DNA from 3 places in the Streptomyces sp. NPDC058257 genome. Region 2 is predicted to be linked to each of the others. Evidence: riboswitches for the same ligand, from Rfam matches in the RefSeq annotation. Region 2 holds a riboswitch; each other region holds the start of a gene.
What was found. Region 2 has a riboswitch for S-adenosylmethionine ahead of ACFVXC_RS19445 (cell envelope biogenesis protein OmpA). Riboswitches for the same ligand answer to the same signal wherever they lie in the genome.
Positions count from the first base shown of each region.

Region 1: it holds a riboswitch for S-adenosylmethionine, as region 2 does, so the genes downstream of both, thrC (threonine synthase) here and ACFVXC_RS19445 (cell envelope biogenesis protein OmpA) in region 2, are expected to answer to the same signal.
Region 3: it holds a riboswitch for S-adenosylmethionine, as region 2 does, so the genes downstream of both, ACFVXC_RS27125 (aminotransferase class V-fold PLP-dependent enzyme) here and ACFVXC_RS19445 (cell envelope biogenesis protein OmpA) in region 2, are expected to answer to the same signal.

Region 1 covers NZ_JBHVXJ010000004.1:467,173-473,822, reverse strand. The annotation lists gene ACFVXC_RS14585 (extracellular solute-binding protein) at 1-266, shown strand, start outside; gene ACFVXC_RS14580 (DUF3263 domain-containing protein) at 276-551, shown strand; gene otsB (trehalose-phosphatase) at 568-1,437, shown strand; gene ACFVXC_RS14570 (trehalose-6-phosphate synthase) at 1,568-2,956, opposite strand; gene ACFVXC_RS14565 (hypothetical protein) at 3,068-3,577, opposite strand; gene ACFVXC_RS14560 (glucosyl-3-phosphoglycerate synthase) at 3,691-4,635, opposite strand; SAM riboswitch class I at 4,803-4,937, shown strand; gene thrC (threonine synthase) at 4,955-6,277, shown strand; gene ACFVXC_RS14550 (MoaD/ThiS family protein) at 6,390-6,650, shown strand, end outside.
Region 2 covers NZ_JBHVXJ010000007.1:178,243-184,892, reverse strand. The annotation lists gene ACFVXC_RS19465 (LLM class flavin-dependent oxidoreductase) at 1-711, opposite strand, end outside; gene ACFVXC_RS19460 (NtaA/DmoA family FMN-dependent monooxygenase) at 727-2,160, opposite strand; gene ACFVXC_RS19455 (LLM class flavin-dependent oxidoreductase) at 2,178-3,443, opposite strand; gene ACFVXC_RS19450 (putative leader peptide) at 3,529-3,618, opposite strand; SAM riboswitch class IV at 3,729-3,842, opposite strand; SAM riboswitch class IV at 4,023-4,167, shown strand; gene ACFVXC_RS19445 (cell envelope biogenesis protein OmpA) at 4,492-5,247, shown strand; partial or broken gene ACFVXC_RS19440 (beta-L-arabinofuranosidase domain-containing protein) at 5,282-5,543, opposite strand; gene ACFVXC_RS19435 (M13 family metallopeptidase) at 5,727-6,650, opposite strand, start outside.
Region 3 covers NZ_JBHVXJ010000012.1:184,648-191,297, reverse strand. The annotation lists gene ACFVXC_RS27155 (NYN domain-containing protein) at 1-73, opposite strand, end outside; gene ACFVXC_RS27150 (hypothetical protein) at 108-347, opposite strand; gene ACFVXC_RS27145 (rhomboid family intramembrane serine protease) at 486-1,229, shown strand; gene ACFVXC_RS27140 (Lrp/AsnC family transcriptional regulator) at 1,267-1,548, shown strand; gene ACFVXC_RS27135 (small secreted hydrophilic protein) at 1,681-1,932, shown strand; gene ACFVXC_RS27130 (hypothetical protein) at 1,919-2,089, shown strand; gene ACFVXC_RS27125 (aminotransferase class V-fold PLP-dependent enzyme) at 2,041-3,414, opposite strand; SAM riboswitch class IV at 3,595-3,711, opposite strand; gene trpD (anthranilate phosphoribosyltransferase) at 3,808-4,872, opposite strand; gene ACFVXC_RS27115 (cytochrome bc complex cytochrome b subunit) at 5,036-6,650, opposite strand, start outside.

The DNA.
Region 1 (6,650 bases), on a different contig from region 2:
TGGACTTCTCCCGCGAGTACGACCTGCTGCCCGTCACGACGTCCGCGGCGCAGCAGATGACGGGCAACAAGAACGACAAGGCGCTCGCCGCGTTCCTCGACGAGCTGCCCACCTCGCAGCTGTACCCGGTGGGCAAGACGTCCTGGGCGCAGGTCTCCGTCGATGTCAAGAAGTACATCGGCAAGGCCGTCGACCCGGAAGGCAATCCGCAGTCGATCCTCAGCCAGATCCAGACCAAGGCGGCGACCGAGGAGAACTCGGAATAGCGTGACGGCATGACCGATGCCACGGACGACGACGCGCGGGGCGACGCGTTCCCCGACACCGGGCTCTCCGAGCGTGACCGCGCGATCCTCGCCCTGGAGCGCCGCGACTGGGCGAGCGGGCCCGGCGCCAAGGAGCGTGCCGTGCGCGAGCAGCTCGGCCTGGTGCCGGTCCGCTACTACCAGCTCCTGAACGCCCTGCTCGACGATCCCCGCGCCCTCGCGCACGATCCGGTGACCGTCAACCGGCTCCGGCGGGTCAGGGAGTCCCGGCGCGGGGAGCGTTGAGCGTAGGGTCGGGCCCATGGGTGACCCTGTGTACTCTCCCGAGCTGCCCGACGTGCCCGACCTGCCCGAGCCCGTGACACCGGCAGGGCGCGAGGGCCTTGCCGCGCTCCTCGCGCGGCCCGGGAAGGCCGTGATCGCGCTCGACTTCGACGGCACGCTCGCCCCGATCGTGCCCGACCCCGAGCAGGCCCGTGCCCACCCCGGTGCCGTCCCCGCCCTCGCCGCGCTCGCGCCGAAGGTGCGGTCCGTCGCCGTCGTCACCGGGCGCCCGGCGGGCGTGGCGGTGCGCTACGGCGGTCTCGCGGGTGTTCCCGGCCTCGAACACCTCGTCGTGCTCGGGCACTACGGCGCCGAGCGCTGGGACGCGGTCTCCTCCACCGTGCACGCGGCCGAGCCGCACCCCGGGGTGGCGTCCGTCCGCGCCGAACTCCCCGGGTTCCTGGACGCGATCGGTGCCTGGCGCGGCACGTGGATAGAAGAGAAGGGGCGTGCGGTCGCGGTCCACACACGCCGTGCGCGCGATCCGCAGGCCGCGTTCGACGAGCTGCGCGAACCTCTCGCCGAGCTGGCGTCCCGCCACGGCCTGATCGTCGAACCGGGCCGCCTGGTCCTGGAGTTGCGTCCCCCCGGCATGGACAAGGGGGTGGCCCTGGCCGACTACGTCCGCGAGGTCGGCGCCGAGACCGTCCTCTACGCGGGCGACGACCTGGGAGACCTCCCCGCCTTCGCGGCGGTGGAGAAGCTGCGCTCGGATCAGGTGCGGGGCTTGCTGGTGTGCAGTGGCAGCGCGGAGGTCGCGGAGCTGGCGGACCGGGCCGACCTGGTGGTGGACGGGCCTCAGGGCGTGGTGGACCTGCTCGGCGCGGTCGCCGCACAACTGGGCTGACCGGAACAGACTCTGTCCCCGACCCCGCCCCTTCCCGAAAACCGTGCCTGCGCCCCGGGCCTACCTGGGGCTCCGCCCCGGACCCCGCTCCTCAAACGCCGGAGGGGCTGATTCTCAGCCCGTCCGGCGTTTATCCCAGTGCCCGCAGCTGATCCAGGAACCACTGGGCCGGGGGCAACGCCGTAGCCGCCGCAGCGAGCCGCTTAGTTCGCTCCGCCCGCTCCTCCACCGGCATCGTCAGCGCCTCATGCAGCGCCGCAGCCGTCCCCGACACGTCATAGGGGTTCACCACCACCGCGTCCTCGCCCAGCTCCTCGTACGCCCCCGCCTCCCGCGAAAGCACCAGCACGCACCCCTCGTCCGACACGACCGGCACCTCCTTGGCGACCAGGTTCATCCCGTCCCGGATGGGGTTCACCAGCGCCACGTCGGCCAGACGGTACGCGGCAAGCGACCGGGCGAAGTCGTCCTTCACGTGGAGCACCACCGGCGTCCAGCCCTCGACCCCGTACTCGGAGTTGATCTCGTCCGCGAGCCGCTGCACGGACGCGGTGTACTCGCGGTACACGGCGAGATCCTGCCGCGACGGATACGCGAACGCGACATGCACGACCCGCTGGCGCCACTCGGGGTGCGAGGCGAGAAGCTCGCGGTACGCCATCAGCCCCCGCACGATGTTCTTCGACAGTTCCGTCCGGTCCACCCGGACAATCACCCGTCGGCCGGTCCCGACCTGCTCCCGCAGCGCGACGAGCCGCTCCTCCACATCGTCCCGCCGCGACCGCTCCCGCAGGAAATCCGCGTCGGCCCCGAGCCCGTGCACCCCGATCCGCGTCCCCGACGTACCGCCGATGACGGCGACGCAGCACTCCGTGAACGCGTCCGCCCACCGGCCTGTCAGGAACGCCGCGCGGTCGGCGCCCAGGATGCCGCGGAGCAGCTGCTCCGCGATGTCCTGGGGCAGCATCCGGAAGTAGTCCACCGGCGCCCACGGCGTGTGTGAGAAGTGGCCGATGCGCAGGTCGGGGCGGAGTTCGCGCAGCATCCCCGGCACGAGGGCCAGGTGGTAGTCCTGGACGAGGACCGCCGCGCCCCCCGCGGCGCTCTCCGCGAGCGCCTCGGCGAAGGCCCGGTTGTAGGTCTCGTACGACGCCCACTGCGCCCGGAACTCCGGGCCGAAGGCCGGTTCGAGCGGCGTTTGGTACAGCATGTGGTGGACGAACCAGAGGACCGAGTTCGCGATGCCGTTGTACGCGTCGGCGTGCACCCGCGCGTCGATGTCGAGCATCCGCACCCCGGGCTCACCGACCCCGCGCCGCACGGCCTCCCGGTCACCGTCGCCCAGCGCCGCGCAGACCCACAGGGAGTCCCCGGCGGAGTCTCCGATCGCGCTGAGCCCGGAGACGAGTCCTCCGCCGCCCCGCTTGGCCGTCAGTTCTCCGTTCTCCTCCAGGGAGTACGTGACGGGGCCGCGGTTGGACGCGACGAGGATCTGGGCGGCGGCGTGCTCGGAGACCATGTGCCGAACCTAGCCCTTAGCGGGAGGGCTCAAACGTAGGGCCGGACCCTTGCGAGCCCGGCCGTATACGTTCAGGGAGCGGCGTCAAGGCCGATGTCGAGGCCTGCCCCGCTAGTCCCGCCTGCTCCTCGCCGCCGCCACCGCGAGCGCGCCGAGCACGCTCAGGGAGATCGCGAGGCCCGCGTACAGCATCGTGCCGGAGCCGCTGCCCGTGTCGGCCAGCTGACCCGGGCCGCTCGCCGCCGCCGGTCTCGCGGGATCGCCCTGCTGGTGCTGCGGGGCGGGCCGCGCCTGAACCCGCTGCCGCGTCGCGTGGACCGCCGAGGTGCACGGGTCGTCGCCGCCCCGGACGGACCGGGGGCAGTTGCTGCCCGGCGCCGTCACCGTGATCACCCGGATCGCGCCCGCGGTGCAGGACACCTCGCCGTCCGCGGGCGTCGTCGGGCAGCCCATGACCGTGTTGCCGATGGTCTTGAAGTCGCCGTAGAGGGATTCGTCGTAGCGCTTGGCGAAGGGATCGATCACATCCGCGGCGGCCGGTACGGCTGCGGCGCTCAGCGCGCCTGCCGCGAGACCGGCCGTGGCCATGGCCACGGCACCGACGCGTCGCGCGCTTCCCATGAACTGCCTGAGACGGGACTGCCTGAGACGGGACTGCCTGACGCTGAGCTGCCTGACCCGCATATGGACCCACATAAGTGGGGAATGTAGATAAAATGCCCGGTCTTGGATGGTTACGCCACGCGGCGGGCCGTGTACTCCGCGATGCCGGACATCGGCGGACGCTCCTCCGTGTCCACCGGATGGGTCCGCGGTTCGAACCCGTGCTCACCCCGCTCGAACTGGGTGAGCTCGGGGCGTACGTGATGACCGAGCGCGAGCCTGACCTGCGCCGTCCGGTAGATCGCCGCCGCCATCCTGCCGAGCGCCTGCCCGTCCTGGTGCCGGTGCCTGCGCACGCCGACGTCGACCTGCGCGAGCGCGTCGAGGCCCACGGTGTGCAGCGCGTCGACGAGCAGGCCGAGCTCCACCCCGTATCCGACGGGGAACGGCAGCCGTTCGAGGAGGGATCTGCGTGCCGCGTACTCGCCGCCCAACGGCTGGACGAACCCGGCCAGTTGGGGCCAGTGCATGTTGAGCAGCGGGCGCGCCATCAGCTCGGTGACCCGGCCGCCCTGACCCGCGGTCCCGGCGAGCGGGCGGTCGTACATCGCCTTCACGAAGTGCACGTCGGGCTCGGTCAGGAGCGGGCCCACGATCCCGGTGACGAAGTCCGCCGAGAACTCCTTCAGGTCCGCGTCGACGAACGCGACGATGTCACCGCCGGTCACCAGGAGCGAGCGCCACAGGACCTCGCCCTTGCCGGGTACGGCCGGGATGCGCGGCAGGATCTCGTCCCGGTGCACGACCCGCGCGCCCGCGTCGCGCGCGACCTCGGCCGTGCGGTCCCGCGAGCCGGAATCGATCACCACGAGCTCGTCGACGAGGGCGGCCTTCTCGATCAGCTCGCGGCGGATCACGGCGACGATCTCGCCGACCGTCTCCTCCTCGTCGAGCGCGGGCAGGACGACGCTCACCGAGGCTCCCGACGCTCGTTTGGCGGCGACGAGCGCGCTGAGCGGACGGTCGGCAACAGCCCAGGAACGCCTGGTCAGCCAGCGCTCGGCCTCTTCCAGCACGGGTGGTTCCTCCTGTGTGTGGCCTACATGTGATCCATCTCGCGGTTCGGACGACTATCTCAAGGGTCCAGGCCGTCGGTTACAGTCTTGAACAACGCGGATGACCATCGCATGTCGGGGGTCGACGCGTAACAAACGCCCCGGGCCCCTGAAGCCCGGCGCCATACCGCTCATCCAGAGGGGCAGAGGGATACGGCCCGTTGAAGCCCCGGCAACCATCCCGCCGACCGCGCATGCGAGGTCTCGGCGGGGAAGGTGCCAATTCCGTCTCGCGGTGAGATTCGCCGCGGGGAAGATGAGGAGAAAGGGCCTCGCCTCCATGGCTGCGCAGACTGTCGCAACGAACGACACCACCACCCCCTCCACCACGGCTTCCCGTAGTGGGTCCGTGGATCTCGGCCCCGCGTCCGGCCTCTCGTGCCGCGAGTGCGGCGAGCTCTACGCCCTCGGCCCGATCTTCGCCTGCCAGGCCTGTTTCGGCCCGCTCGAAGTCGCGTACGACCTGCCGACCGGTGACCCCGAGGCGCTGAGGAAGCAGATCGAGTCCGGCCCCGCCAACATCTGGCGCTACGCCCCGCTGCTGCCCGTCCCCGCGGACGTCGCCGAGAAGCCGAACATCAACCCCGGCTGGACCCAGCTCGTCAAGGCCGACAACCTCGCCCGTGAGCTCGGCGTCGAGCAGGGCAAGCTCTTCGTCAAGGACGACTCCGGGAACCCGACGCACTCCTTCAAGGACCGCGTCGTCGCGCAGGCCATCGAGGCGGCGCGCGCCTTCGGATTCACCACCCTCTCCTGCTCCTCCACCGGCAACCTCGCCGGTGCCGTGGGTGCCGCCGCGGCCCGCGCCGGCTTCCGCTCGTGCGTGTTCATCCCGCACGACCTGGAGCAGGGCAAGGTCGTCATGGCCGCGGTCTACGGCGGCGAGCTCGTCGGCATCGAGGGCAACTACGACGACGTGAACCGCTTCTGCTCCGAGCTCATCGGCGACCCGCTGGGCGAGGGCTGGGGCTTCGTCAACGTGAACCTGCGGCCGTACTACGGAGAGGGCTCCAAGACCCTCGCGTACGAGATCTGTGAGCAGCTCGGCTGGCAGCTGCCCGACCAGCTGGTCATCCCGATCGCGTCGGGCTCGCAGCTCACGAAGATCGACAAGGGCCTCAAGGAGCTCATCAAGCTGGGCCTCGTCGAGGACAAGCCCTACAAGATCTTCGGTGCGCAGGCCGAGGGCTGCTCGCCGGTGTCGACCGCCTTCAAGGCCGGGCACGACGTCGTACGCCCCCAGAAGCCGGACACCATCGCCAAGTCCCTCGCCATCGGCAACCCCGCCGACGGGCCGTACGTCCTGGACATCGCACGTCGCACGGGCGGCGCGGTGGAGGACGTGAACGACGAGCAGGTCGTGGACGCGATCAAGCTTCTCGCCCGCACGGAGGGGATCTTCGCGGAGACCGCGGGCGGGGTGACGGTGGGCGTCGCCAAGAAGCTGATCGAGGCGGGCCTCATCGACCCCACCCTGACCACGGTGGTCCTGAACACGGGTGACGGACTCAAGACCCTGGACGCTGTTGCCGAGACCTCTCAGGCGACGGCGACGATCAAGCCCAGCCTCGACGCGTTCCGCGCCGCGGGGCTCGCCGGTTAGTCGCCGTGGGGCCCGGCCGCCGTCGTCGGACGGCGGTCGTGGTCCGTCCTCGCGCAGTTCCCCGCGCCCTTTACGGGGCGCTTCCTCCCCCGTATATCAAGAGGTGAATCCCATGAGCGTCAACGTTCGCATTCCCACCATTCTCCGCACCTACACCGGCGGCAAGTCCGAGGTCGCCGCCGAGGGCGCCAACCTCTCCGAGGTCATCGCCGATCTTGAGGCCAAGCACGCCGGTATCGCGGCCCGTGTCCTCGACGACCAGGGCAAGCTGCGGCGCTTCGTGAACGTGTACGTGAACGACGACGACGTCCGTTTCGAGCAGGGCCTTGAGACCGCGACGCCGGACGGCGCCGGCGTCTCGATCATTCCCGCC
Region 2 (6,650 bases):
GCCCGGACTGACGTGGTAGTTCGCGGCGAAGGGCAGGCCGCCCCGACCGGCGACGTCGGCGCTCTGGCCGCCGCTGCTGCCCAGGATCCACACCTGGATGTCGGCGCCCTCGCCGGGCACGACATGCGCTTCGATGCCGTCGTCGGAGCGGTACGTTCCCGCGAGCAGCGCCAGGATGTCGTCGACCTGCTCCCCGTAGTCCTGCGACTCGGCGTGCGGCTGCTGGAGCAGCTTGCGCTGGAGGGCGACGCGGGGTGAGCCGAGCAGGTGCTCGTAGGAGAAGCGTGCAGGGATGCGCAGCCCGCCTGGCGCGCGGCCGTCGACGACGGGCGTCGCGGTCGGCGGCGTGGCGGCGGGTGTACCCGGCGGTCGGCCGCCGGAGCGGCCCAGGCCCAGGTCGAGGCGCCCGGGATGCAGCGCGTCGATCAGGCCGAACTCCTCGACCGTGGAGAGCGCGGTGCGGTGACCGAGCTGCACCGCTCCTGCCCCGAGCCGGATCGTCGAGGTCTCGGCGGCGGTCAGGGCGAGGACGACCGCGGGTGATGTGCCCGCGACACCCGGGTTGAGGTGGTGCTCGGCGAACCAGTAGCGGGCGTACCCGAAACGCTCAGTCTGCCGGGCCAGGTCGATGGAGTTGCGCAGCGCCAGGGTCGCGGTGGAGCCGGACGAGATCGGGACCAGGTCGAGGACGCCGAGCGGGATGGTTGACATGGGCGGTGATCCTCCTCAGTGGTCGGCCGACGCGGGCACGGGCGTGGGCAGGGAAGCGGGTTCGGGGAAGCGCGCCCCGGCGTCCGCGTCGGCGTCGGGGTGCGCCAGGCCGAGGTGGTCGCGCAGGGTGGTGCCCTCGTACTCCGTGCGGAAGACGCCCCGTTCCTGGAGCAGCGGGACCACGGTGTCGGCGAAGGCGTCGAGGCCGCCGGGGGTGATGTGCGGAACGAGGATGAAGCCGTCGCTCGCGTCGGCCTGGACGAAGGAGTTGATCGTCTCGGCGACGGTGGCCGGGGAGCCGACGAAGGACTGACGACTGCCGGTCTCGATGACGAGGTCACGGATGGACCACTTGTTCGCGGCCGCGAGCTCGCGCCACTCCCGAGCCGTGGCCAGCGGGTCGCGGTACATCCGCACCTGGGCACGCCCGCGGGCGATGGTGTGCTCGCCGACGTCCGGATCGATGTCGGGCAGCGGGCCCTCCGGGTCGTACGCGGAGAGGTCGCGGTTCCAGACGAACTCCAGGTGCTTGATCGCCGTGGCGCCGCTGACCTGGCGGCGCCGCACCTCCCGGGAGAGCTCCTCCGCCTCGGCATCCGTGTCCCCGAGGACGAAGGTCGCCGCGGGCAGGATGAGCAGCTGGTCGTGGGTGCGGCCGTGACGGGCCAGGCGGCCCTTGACGTCCGTGTAGAACGCCTGCCCTTCCTTGAGCGTGCTGTACCGGCTGAAGATCGCGTCCGCGCCTTCGGCAGCGAACTCGCGCCCCTCCTCCGAGTCACCGGCCTGGAAGATGACAGGTCGCCCCTGTGGACTGCGCGGGACGTTGAACTGCCCCTGGATGTCGAAGTGTTGCCCCTGATGGACGAAGGCGCCCGCCTTGGCGTCACTCAGGAACGTGCCGGTCCCCTGGTCGGCGACGATCTCGTCCCCGCGCCAGGAGTCGAAGAGCTCGCCCGCCGTGCTGAGGAATTCCTTCGCCCTGGAGTACCGCTCCTCCTGCGGGAGGAACCCGCCGCGCCGGAAGTTCTCGCCGGTGAAGGCGTCCCAGGAGGTCACGACGTTCCAGGCGGCGCGCCCGCCCGAGAGGTGGTCGAGGCTGGCGAACTGGCGGGCCACCTCGTAAGGCTCGTTGAAGGTGGAGTTGATGGTGCCGGTAAGGCCGAGGTGTTCGGTGACGGCGGCGAGCGCGGTGAGCACGGTGAAGGTGTCGGGGCGTCCGACGACGTCCAAGTCGTAGATCTCCCCGCCCTGTTCGCGCAGCCGCAGCCCCTCGGCGAGGAAAAGGAAGTCGAATTTGGCACGCTCGGCGGTCCGAGCGAAGTGCGCGAAGGAGCTGAACTCGATGTGACTCCCGGCCTCGGGGTCGCTCCATACGGTGGTGTTGTTGACGCCGGGGAAGTGTGCCGCGAGGTGGATCTGCTTGAGCGGCTTGTCCGGTGACTTGCTCATGTCGGGTTCCTTCCGGCTCAGGCGGTGGCGTAGCGGCTCGTGGGGCGGGCGAGGCCGAGGAGACCGCGCAGGGTGTCGGCTTCGTACGCGCGCCTGAAGGCGCCGCGGCGCTGGAGTTCCGGCACCAGGCCCCGGGTGATCGCCGGGAGGTCGTGGCCGGCGACGGCGGGGCGCAGCCGGAAGCCGGTGAGTCCGGACCGGCTCAACTCCAGGAGCAGGTCGGCGAGTTGGTAGGGCGTGCCGGTGAACACACGGGCGTCGCTGGTGTACGGGTGCCCTGCGAGGGCGTCCAGACGCTCCCGGCGGTCCGCGGCGGCGGCCGGATCGTCGTCGAGGAACACCACCAGGTCGCCGAAGAGGTGGAGGGGCTCGTCGGCCCGCCCGGCGGTGTCCTGTTCGCCGCGGACCGCCGTGACGATGTCGCGTGCGTGCCCGGCGTCGCGCGGGGTGACGTATCCGATGTCGGCGGAGCGGCCGAGGAGCCGGAACGGGGCCTCGGTCGGGGTCTCGTGGGCGAGCGCGCTGACGACGGGACGGCCCTGTGGTGGCCGTGGGGTGATCGAGGGGCCCTTGACGCTGAAGTGCTTGCCCTCGAAGTCGATGTAGTGCAGTTTGTCGCGGTCGACGAAGCGGCCGGTGGCGACGTCCCTGATCTCCGCGTCGTCCTCCCAGCTGTCCCAGAGCCGACGCACGGCTTCGACGTAGTCGGCCACCTCGTCGAAGAGGTCGAGGGTCAGTTCCCGTACGTCCGGCCTGCCGAGGTCCTCGACGGCCTCAAGGGCGGGAAGCGTGCGGCGCCCGAAGTGCGCGGCCTCGTTACGGCGTGCTGACACCTGCACCCGTACGCCCGCGCGGCCCGCGCTGACGTAGTCGAGCGTGGCGATCGCCTTGGATATGTGGAAGGGCTCCGTGTGCGTGGCCACCACCGTCGGCACGAGTCCGATGTGGCTGGTCAGCGGGGCGACACGGGCGGCGATGAGCACGGCGTCGAGCTGCCCGCGTACCTGATCCGTGCGTCCGTCGGGCTCGGTGAAGTGGGATGACTGGAGGCCGAGCCCATCCTCGATCGTCACGAAGTCGAGCAGGCCGTGTTCGGCCTCGGTGACCAGATCGGCCCAGTATCGGGCGGTGAGCAACTCGCCCGGGCGGGCCACCGGTTCGCGCCAAGCGGCCGGGTGCCAGCCCGCGCCGTCGAGCGCGACGGCGAGGTGCAGCGAAGTGGCGGAGTCGGCGGAAGAAGCGGAGGAATGAGATGAATGGGGCAGCGAAGGTGATGACGACACGAAAGGTGTGCCTTCCTGATCGACCGTACGACCGTACGAGAACACCGGCCCCTCGGATCCGAGGGTGCGGCGGCGGGGTGACGGGTCAGGAACGACAGAGCGCGCCGGCGACACGCTGCAGATCGATGTGCGGCCGGGAGTAGAGATGCACCTGGCGGCTCGGGGCGATCACCATGACGCGCGGGGCGGGCGGGAGCGGCATGGGCGACAGGGGCGGTACAGCTGACACAGGTGGCACGTCCGTCACCTCCGCCCTTCCGACTCGGCGGGCCTGGGGCCTCGCCGGTCTCGCGCTTGCGGAACCCTGGACGGGCCCCGCCTGGTCCTCACCTGGAGCACCCCGCCGCGTGGGAGGGTTGCCGGTCAGCAAGCCAGGGCTTGACGCTGACACTCGTAACCTGCTCGGGACGTTACGTGAGGTCGTAGCGGTGCGCAATGCCCGTGGATCATGGGCGTTCTCACATCGTCGTACGTGCCTCGTCGCCTGTCTCCGTCAAGTCAACCACCGGACCACTCCGTCTGTTCCTGGTGCGGGCCTTCTTGACGGAGCCGGGCCCCCGGACTCAAACTTCCGGGGACGGTCACGATTGTCAGCGCCCGCCCGGCAGCGTTCCTGCCCGAGCGGGTCATCGGCCCCGGCCCGCTGGCGGGCAACCCTTCCTCCGCGACGGGGTGCCCCGGGTGACGACCGGGTCCCGCCGTGGCGGCGGGGCAAGCGCGGCCCCGGGTACAACGGGCCTCGACGGCAGGGCTGGTGGACATGTCCAGGGCGGTCGGTGAGGGGAACAGCATCCAGCGGCCTCTCCTGTCCGCGCCCCGGCCCCGCCCTCGCGTCCTGACCAGACGTCTGCACATCGACCTGCTGCGCGTGTGCAGCGCCTCGGTGCCAGCTGTCTGATGTCCGCGCGGCGTTCCCACACCAGCGACGCCTCCGGACAGGAAGCCTCATCACTGCGGCCCGCTGTGGCCACGGATCCCTCCTCTTCCCCGCTGTGTCACCGGCCCCGTGCGTGCCGCCGGTCGGCGCCCCTGCCCTCCTTGGAGAGCCATGCCCGAGATCACGTCGCACCGTTCCCGTACCGTCTCCCGCCCTGCTTCCCACCTGACTTCCTACGCGGATTCATGCGCTCCGCGCGACACCGGCCCACGCGCCGCCTCTTTCGCGCCGATCCGCAGCCGCATCGGCGACGACGTGGCGGGCGGCTTCTACCCGGCGCCCCACCGCTACCACCTGTATCTCTCGGCAGAATGTCCGGACTCCTTGCGCGTCTCGATCACCCTCGACCTGCTCGGCCTCAGGGAATCGGTCACCACCACCCTCCTGGCACCGCACACCGCCGCCGCGCTCGACTCGCTGCACCGCTATTACGAGGCCACCGAGCACCGCTTCGAAGGGCCGCTGACCGTTCCCGCCCTGTGCGACCGGTGGAGCGGTCACGTCGTCAGCAACCACACCCCGGACATCCTGCGCGACTTGGCGTGCCGCCTTGCCGCACACGGCAGCGGCCCGCTGCCCGTCCTGCGCCGACCGGCCTTGGCAGCACGGATCGACACCTGGCACGAGCTACTCGCCGGGCCGCTCGCCCCCGCGACACTGGACAGGATCGACTGCCGTCTTGCCGCCCACTCCTACCTCGTGGGCGACGAACTCACGGCAGCGGACGTGGACTTGTGGGCGAGGCTCGTCCACCTCACCCCGGACGCGGCTGAGTCGCCCGGCTCCCAGCCCCACGTGCGCGCCTACGCGCGCCGCCTGCACGACCACCCGGCCTTCCATGCCAACCACCCCTATCACCTCGTGTAGGAAGCCTTTTTCACCGTGCGCACCACCTTCCGGGCGCCTTCCAGAACTCGCCGGTGCTTGTGCCGCCGATGCCGTACATACGGGTCGGCACGACCATGCCCAGAAGTTCTTGGCGGCGGTGAGGTGGGGGCGCTCCTCCGTCTCGTCGTAGAGCCGCAGCAGTCCCGTGAAGATGGGGTTGTGCTGGTTGGCGTGCGGCCCGTCGAGGGCGTCGCCGCCCGCGGCGCACGCGCTGATCGCCTCGACGATGCCGCCGAACTCCCGCTGGAGAAGATGCCCCACATGCGTTGCAGGGTGCGCCCATCTTGGTGTGGGCACCGCTCGTCATCGACTCCAGGGCGGTGAACCGCCGACCAGAAAGCATGACCGTGACAAGGGCACGTCAATTCTTCAGTCGGGATTCGACGATCATCGGCCGACGGCGCCGGGTGGTGGGTCAGGCCGACGGCCGCGGCAAGAACGCCGCGGCCGCCGGGAGTTCACCAGATCCTGACGCGCTCCGCGCGGTCCAGCCAGAGCCCGTCGCCCTCCGCCGTCGCGAACGCCTCGTGGAACTCCTCGAGGTTGCGCACGATGTTGGCCCGGAACTCGGGCGGCGAGTGCGGGTCGATGGTGAGGTACTGCTGCTCCTGCTCCTTGCGGCGCTTGGTGCGCCAGCAGTAGGCCCAGTTCATGAAGAGCCGCTGGGATCCTGTCAGACCGTCACTCTCCGGCATCGGGACGCCGTCGAGCGCGATACGGAAGGCCGTGTGCCCGATGGTCAGGCCACCCAGGTCGCCGATGTTCTCGCCCACCGTCAGCGAGCCGTTGACGAACTCGTCGGGGAGGTTGCGCGGCGAGAAGGCGTCGTACTGCTTCACCAGTGCCTTCGACTTGGCCTCGAACGCGGTCTTGTCGTCCGCGGTCCACCAGTCGTTGAGGTTGCCCGCGCCGTCGTACTGAGCGCCCTGGTCGTCGAAGCCGTGGCCGATCTCGTGGCCGATGACCGAGCCGATGCCGCCGTAGTTCTCGGCCGGGTCGGCGTCGGGCGAGAAGAACGGCTTCTGCAGGATGCCGGCGGGGAAGCAGATCTCGTTCGTGCCCGGGTTGTAGTAGGCGTTGACCGTCTGCGGCAGCATGAACCACTCGTCACGGTCGACCGGCGCGCCGATCTTGGCGAGCTGCCGGTCGGACTCGAAGGCGTCCGCCGCGTGCGCGTTGCCGAGCAGGTCGTCGCCGGAGACCTCAAGAGCCGAGTAGTCGCGGAAGGTGTCCGGGTAGCCGATCTTGGGGCGGAACGTGGCGAGCTTCTCGTACGCGCGCTCCTTCGTCTCGTCCGTCATCCAGTCCAGGCGGGCGATCGACTGGCGGTAGGCCTCCAGGAGGTTGCCGACGAGGTCGTCCATGATCGCCTTGGAGCTCGG
Region 3 (6,650 bases), on a different contig from region 2:
CTCCGTCCGGCAGCGGACGGTCGAGCACCTCAGCGGTGCCGTCGTCCGGCTCCCCGCTCGCGCTCTCCACCATCCGTCACCCCACTAGCTGTGCGGGCCCCGCTCCCTCAGGAGCCGGCACCCGGCCTGTCCACGAGTTCCACCTGGTCCACCGCGTTGCACCAACGGCAGCGCACCGACTCGATGGTCTCACTGACCACCTCGCGTTCCTCGATGTTCGACTCACCGGCCAGGTCGAGGTGCACATATTCGACCACCTTCGAACTGCGGGTCACGTCGAAGCGCGTGAGATTGCCGCAGAGCGCGCAGCGCCACCGGGTGGTGTCGGTCGGCAGAGGAACCGTCATCGTGGCTGTTCGCTTTCCTTCGGAATTCCATGGTGCGTGGTGCCCGTAACCCTAAGGCCTGTAAGGGTCTCCATGCGGCGACCTCCTACGCGGCGGGGCACTCTGTACGGTTTGCTGCGCTTACGTCATGCTCTGTTCATGATCAAGACGTGGGGTACGACGGCGGGCCAGACGCTCAGAGGTCAGTCGGCCCCGGTGACGTACGGACTGATCGCCGTCTGCTGTCTGGTGTTCCTGATCTCCCCGATGTCCGGGTTCAATCCCACCTACGGCACCGGTGACAAGCTGCTCGCCGCCCAACAGGCCTACTTCGAGCGCTGGGGCGTGGTCCCCTCGGAGCTGTTCAGCGGGGCGATGCGGCCCGTGCTCGCCCCGGCCACCGCGCTCTTCGTGCACGGCAGCTGGCTGCACCTCCTGGGCAACATGCTCTTCCTCTTCGTCTTCGGGGCGATGGCCGAGGAACGGATGGGGCACTTCCAGTTCGCGCTCTTCTACCTCTGCTGCGGCTATCTCGCCCTGTTCGCCTACGCCGTCGCGCACGCGGGCTCGGACCAGACCCTGGTGGGCGCGTCGGGGGCGATCTCCGCGGTGCTCGGCGCGTTCCTGCGGCTCTTCCCGAAGGCGCGGGTCACCAGCCTCTTCCCGTTCCTCTTCTTCCTGCCGCTGCGCTTCCCCGCGTGGGTGGTGCTGCCGTTCTGGGTGGCGCTGCAGTGGCTCGCGGCCCTACAGGGCGGGCAGGGCCCCGGCGTCGCCTATCTGGCCCATATCGTGGGGTTCTCACTGGGCTTTCTCTACGCGTGGGTGCGGTATGTCAGAAGAAACAGGCCGGCGCGGAGCGCCTCTTTGGAAGGGCGGGAGCGGGAGACGGGAGGGCTAGAGTGAAGCAGCCAGCACCCGTCATCGAGGGAGACAGTCAGCCGTGATCACCGCGATCGTGCTCATCAAGACCAGCGTGGACCGGATCCCGGAGATCGCCGAGTCGATCGCCGCCCTCGACTGCGTCAGCGAGGTCTTCTCCGTGACCGGCACGTACGACCTGATCGCCATGGTGCGTGTCGCGCACCACGACGACCTGGCCGACGTCATCCCCGGCAAGATCAGCAAGATCCCGGGTGTGGAGGGCACGGACACACATGTCGCGTTCCGCACGTACTCGCAGCACGACCTCGAAGCGGCGTTCGCCATCGGCCTCGACTCCTGAGCCTCGCCCGGCACTTGTCGCCGGGCGCCAGATGAGGGTTTCTTCATCCGCCGCTCATACTGCTGACGCACCGCGCCCCGCACGCTCGCTGTCAGGGTCTTCTCCCACCGCACGGCTGCCCTGGCCGCCGTCGTGGCGATACCCCTCGGCATCGCCGCCACCAGCTACGCCCTGACCGACAGCCCCGAGCCGCCCAACGTGCCGCCCAAGGTGGAGCTGGAGAGCGGTTCGCCCTTCACGAAACCCTCATCGCCCCGGCCGACGCCGAGCGACGAGACGGTGTCGCCGCCCCCGGTCAGCGAGAACCCCTCGGACGACGACGGCAGCGACAACGATGACGACCGGGGCGACAACGACGACGACGGCCCCGGTGACGACGGCTGAGTCGGCGCGCCGCTGGGTCTCCGCCCGCGTCCGCATCCTGCTGTGGCTCCTCTTCGTGATGGCCGTCGCGCTCGCCGCGGTGGCCGCCGCCAAGGGACGGACCAAGGCTCAGGCGGCCGTGGTGTCCGGCACGCAGCGGCCTTCCTCCGTGCGGTAGTTCCAGCGCGCGCCGTCCGCCACCAGCTCCTTCACGGCGCGCACGAAACGCTCCACGTGCTCGTCGGGGGTGCCCGCGCCGAAGCTCACACGGATCGCGTTCAGCGACTTCTCGCCGGGCGCGGCCTCGGGGGCACCGCACTCGCCCTGGGTCTGCGGGTCGCTGCCGAGCAGGGTGCGCACCAGCGGGTGGGCGCAGAAGAGGCCGTCGCGTACGCCGATTCCGTACTCGGCGGAGAGCGCGGCGGCGAAGTGCGAGCTGTTCCAGCCCTCGACGACGAAGGAGATGACGCCGACGCGCGGCGCGTCGTCGCCGAAGAGCGAGAGCACCTTCACTGCGGGCACATCGGCGAGGCCCTCCCGCACCTTCGCGATGAGGTGGCGCTCGCGGGCGACGAGCTCGTCGAAGCCCGCCTCGGTCAGCGCCTTGCAGGCGGCGGCGATCGAGTACACGCCGATGACGTTCGGCGAACCGGCCTCGTGCCGCGCGGCGGTGTCGTGCCACTCCACGTCCACACCGCCGTCCGTACGCCGCGCGACCTTGCGCGAGGCGCCGCCGCCCGCGAGGTAGGGCTCGGCCGCCCGCAGCCAGTCGGAGCGGCCCGCGAGGACGCCCGAGCCGAAGGGCGCGTACAGCTTGTGACCGGAGAAGGCGACCCAGTCGACGTCGAGGTCGTCGATGGAGACGGGGTGGTGCGGCGCGAGCTGCGCGGCGTCCAGGACGATGCGGGCGCCGTGCGCGTGGGCGGCGGCGGCGAGCTCCTTGACCGGCCACAGCTCACCGGTGACGTTCGAGGCGCCGGTCACGCAGACCAGGGCGGGCCCGTAGGGATCGCGGTCGGCGAGGGCGCGCTCCAGGGTCTCGACGGCCTGCTCGGAGGTGCGCGGGGCGTTCAGGTACGTCACGCGGGCGTCGCGCCACGGAAGGAGCGAGGCGTGGTGCTCGGTCTCGAAGACGAAGACCTGGCAGTTCGCGGGCAGGGCGGCGGCGAGCAGGTTCAGCGAGTCGGTGGTCGAGCGCGTGAAGACGACCTGGTCGTCCTCGCGGCAGCCGAGGAACTCGGCGACGGTGACGCGGCTGTTCTCGAAGAGGTCGGTGGAGAGCTGCGAGAGGTACCCGGCGCCCCGGTGCACGCTGCCGTAGTACGGCGCGTACGCGGCCACGTCGTCCCACACGCGCTGCAGGGCCGGGGCGCTCGCCGCGTAGTCGAGCGCCGCGTAGGTCACTTCGCCGCCGGTGACGAGCGGCACGGTGACGTCACGGCCGAGGACGGGCAGCGGCTCGGCACAGACGGATCGGTCGGCGACAGCGGTGGGGACAGACATGGCGAACTCCCGTGGGAAGGCAGGCGAGTTCACTGCGAGGACGCACGTAGGGCGCCGCAGTGATGAAAGAAAAGGGGGTGCGGAAAAGGGGCCGGAAAGCCCTATCGCATTCGCTTGCTCACGAGACTGCTCCCTTGAGGACCAGGACCCCAGGGATACGACACTCATCGAGTGCGCAGGGGTCCGCGCTTGCCATACGCCTTGCTGCGTACGGCCTGGTCTTCACCCGGGGCACCCCGCCACGGACGGAGGGTTGCCGGACAGCGAGCCGGGGCCTAATCGCTGTCACTCATGACCTGCTCAGCATCTTGCCACACGATCTTCTCGGTGCACACCGCAGTCCGGGATCCGGACTGCGGTGTGCGCCACACTCACGCCGCACTCATGCCACGCTCACCTGTTGCTGGCCGCCACCCAGCGCTCCAGGGACCTCTTCGCGGCCCCGGAGTCGATCGACTCCGCCGCCCTGGCGATACCGGCGCCGATCTGCTCCACGAGGGTCCCCTCGCCCGGCGAGAGGGCCACCAGGGCCGCCGCCGTGTTGAGCAGCACGGCGTCCCGCACGGGGCCGCTCTCCCCGTCCAGGAGGCGCAGCGCCACCTCGGCGTTGTACGAGGCGTCAGCGCCCCGCAGCGCCTCCACGGGGACCAGGTCGATGCCGACGTCCCGCGGGTCGAACGCCTCCTCGCGCACGACGCCGTCCCGCACGACCCAGACCCGCGACGTCGCCGTGGTCGTCAGCTCGTCGAGCCCGTCGTCGCCGCGGAAGACGAGGGAGGAGTGCCCGCGCTCGGCGAATACCCCGGCCACGATGGGCGCCATCCGCGCGTCGGCGACCCCGACCGCCTGGGCCCGTACCTTGGCCGGATTGGTGAGCGGGCCCAGGGCGTTGAAGACGGTCCTGATCCCCAGCTGGCTGCGCGCCGCACCGGCGTGTCGCAGCGCCGGGTGGAACTTCACGGCGAAGCAGAAGGTGATCCCGGCTTCCTCGGCCACCTCGACGACCCGCTTCAGCGGCAGCTCCAGATTCACCCCGAGCTTCTCCAGGACGTCGGAGGCGCCCGAGGCACTGGAGGCGGCGCGGTTGCCGTGCTTGACGACCTTCGCACCCGCGCCGGCGGCCACGATCGCGGACATCGTGGAGATATTGACGGTCTTGGCCCCGTCGCCGCCGGTGCCGACGATGTCGACCGTCTGGCCCGGCACCTCGATCACATTGGCGTGTTCGTACATCGTGCGTACGAGGCCGGAGATCTCCTCCACGGTCTCGCCCTTGGCCCGCAGCGCGACCACGAAGCCCGCGATCTGCGCGTCGGAGGCCTCACCGCGCATGATGCGGTCCATGGCCCACGCCGTGTCATCGGTGCTCTGGTCGCGTCCCTCAAGAAGACCGTTCAGCACACCGGGCCAGGAACGGGCCGCCGCGGTGTTGCCTCCTGCGGGGGTCACAGCGCTCATCTGCCGCTCCTGGGTTCGTATAGGCGTAGGACAGGAACACCTTATCCAGCCCTGGGGACGGCAAAGAGCCCCGTCCATGCACTGGATGCATGGGACGGGGCTCTCGCCGTGGCGACCTTGTGGTCAGTACCTCAGTACCTCAGTACCTCAGAGCGTCAGGGGATCAGTGGTGGCCGTGGCCGCTCGTGATCTCCTTGTACTCCTCGGTGGTGGGCTTGGGGATCTGGTTGTCCTCCCCGTAGTAGCCCTTGGAGAGCTTGGCCCTGAGCTTCTGCGGCCCGCTCACCTTGCGCTCGACACCGTTCTCGTCGACCCCGGGGCCGATCTCGACCGGCGCGTACTGCTCGTGCGCGGTGAGCGTGTGCAGCTGCTCCTGGTCGAGCGGCTCGTGGACCTCGATGAACTCACCGTGCGGCAGGCGCTTGATGATGCCCGACTCGCGGCCGTGCAGGACCTTGTCCTTGTCGCGCCGCTGCAGACCCAGGCAGATCCGCTTGGTGGCGATGAAGGCGAGGACCGGTGCCACGAAGAAGGCGATGCGCACGAACCAGGTGATCGAGTTGATCGACAGGTGGAAGTGCGTGGCCCAGAGGTCGTTTCCACCACCGACGAGCAGCACGAAGTACCAGGTGATCCATGCGACACCGAAGGCCGTACGGGTCGGAACGTTGCGCGGGCGGTCCAGGATGTGGTGCTCGCGCTTGTCCCCGGTGACCCAGGACTCGATGAACGGATAGACCGCGATCGCGACCAGGACCAGCGGGAAGATGATCAGCGGGATGAACACACCCAGGACGAGCGTGTGACCCCAGGCGTTGATCTCCCAGCCCGGCATGACACGGATCAGACCCTCGGAGAAGCCCATGTACCAGTCGGGCTGGGCTCCGGTGGAGACCTGGTCCGGCCGGTAGGGGCCGATCCCCCAGATCGGGTTGATCGTGGCGATCGCCGAGACGGCGACGATGACACCGAAGACCAGGAAGAAGAAGCCTCCGGCCTTCGCCATGTAGACGGGCAGCAGCGGCATGCCGACGACGTTCTTGTTCGTCTTGCCGGGACCCGCGAACTGCGTGTGCTTGTGGTAGAAGACCAGGATCAGGTGCGCCACCACGAGACCGAGCATGATGCCCGGCAGCAGCAGGATGTGCACCGAGTAGAACCGGGCCACGAAGTCGCCGCCGGGGAACTCCCCGCCGAACAGGAACATCGAGAGGTACGTGCCCACGATCGGCACGGACAGGATCGCGCCCTGCATGAAGCGCACACCGGTACCGGAGAGCAAGTCGTCCGGGAGCGAGTAACCGGTGAAGCCGGTGAACATGCCCAGGACGAACAGCAGGAAGCCGAAGACCCAGTTGACCTCGCGCGGCTTGCGGAAGGCACCCGTGAAGAAGACGCGCATCATGTGCACGAACATCGCCGCGAGGAAGATCAGCGCCGCCCAGTGGTGGATCTGCCGGATCAGCAGACCACCGCGCACATCGAAGCTGATGTGCATGGTCGAGTTGAACGCCTCGGACATCAGCTGGCCCTGCAGCGGGATGTAGCTGCCGTGGTACTCCACCTCGTTCATCGACGGGTGGAAGAACAGGGTCAGGTACACACCCGTGAGGATGATGATGATGAAGCTGTAGAGGCAGATCTCACCGAGCATGAAGGACCAGTGGTCCGGGAAGATCTTGCGCATGTTGGCCTTGGCCAGGGAGTAGATCCCCAGGCGGCCGTCGGCCCAGTCGGCGACCCGCTCACCGGCGGGCGCCTCCTTCTTACGGTTGTCG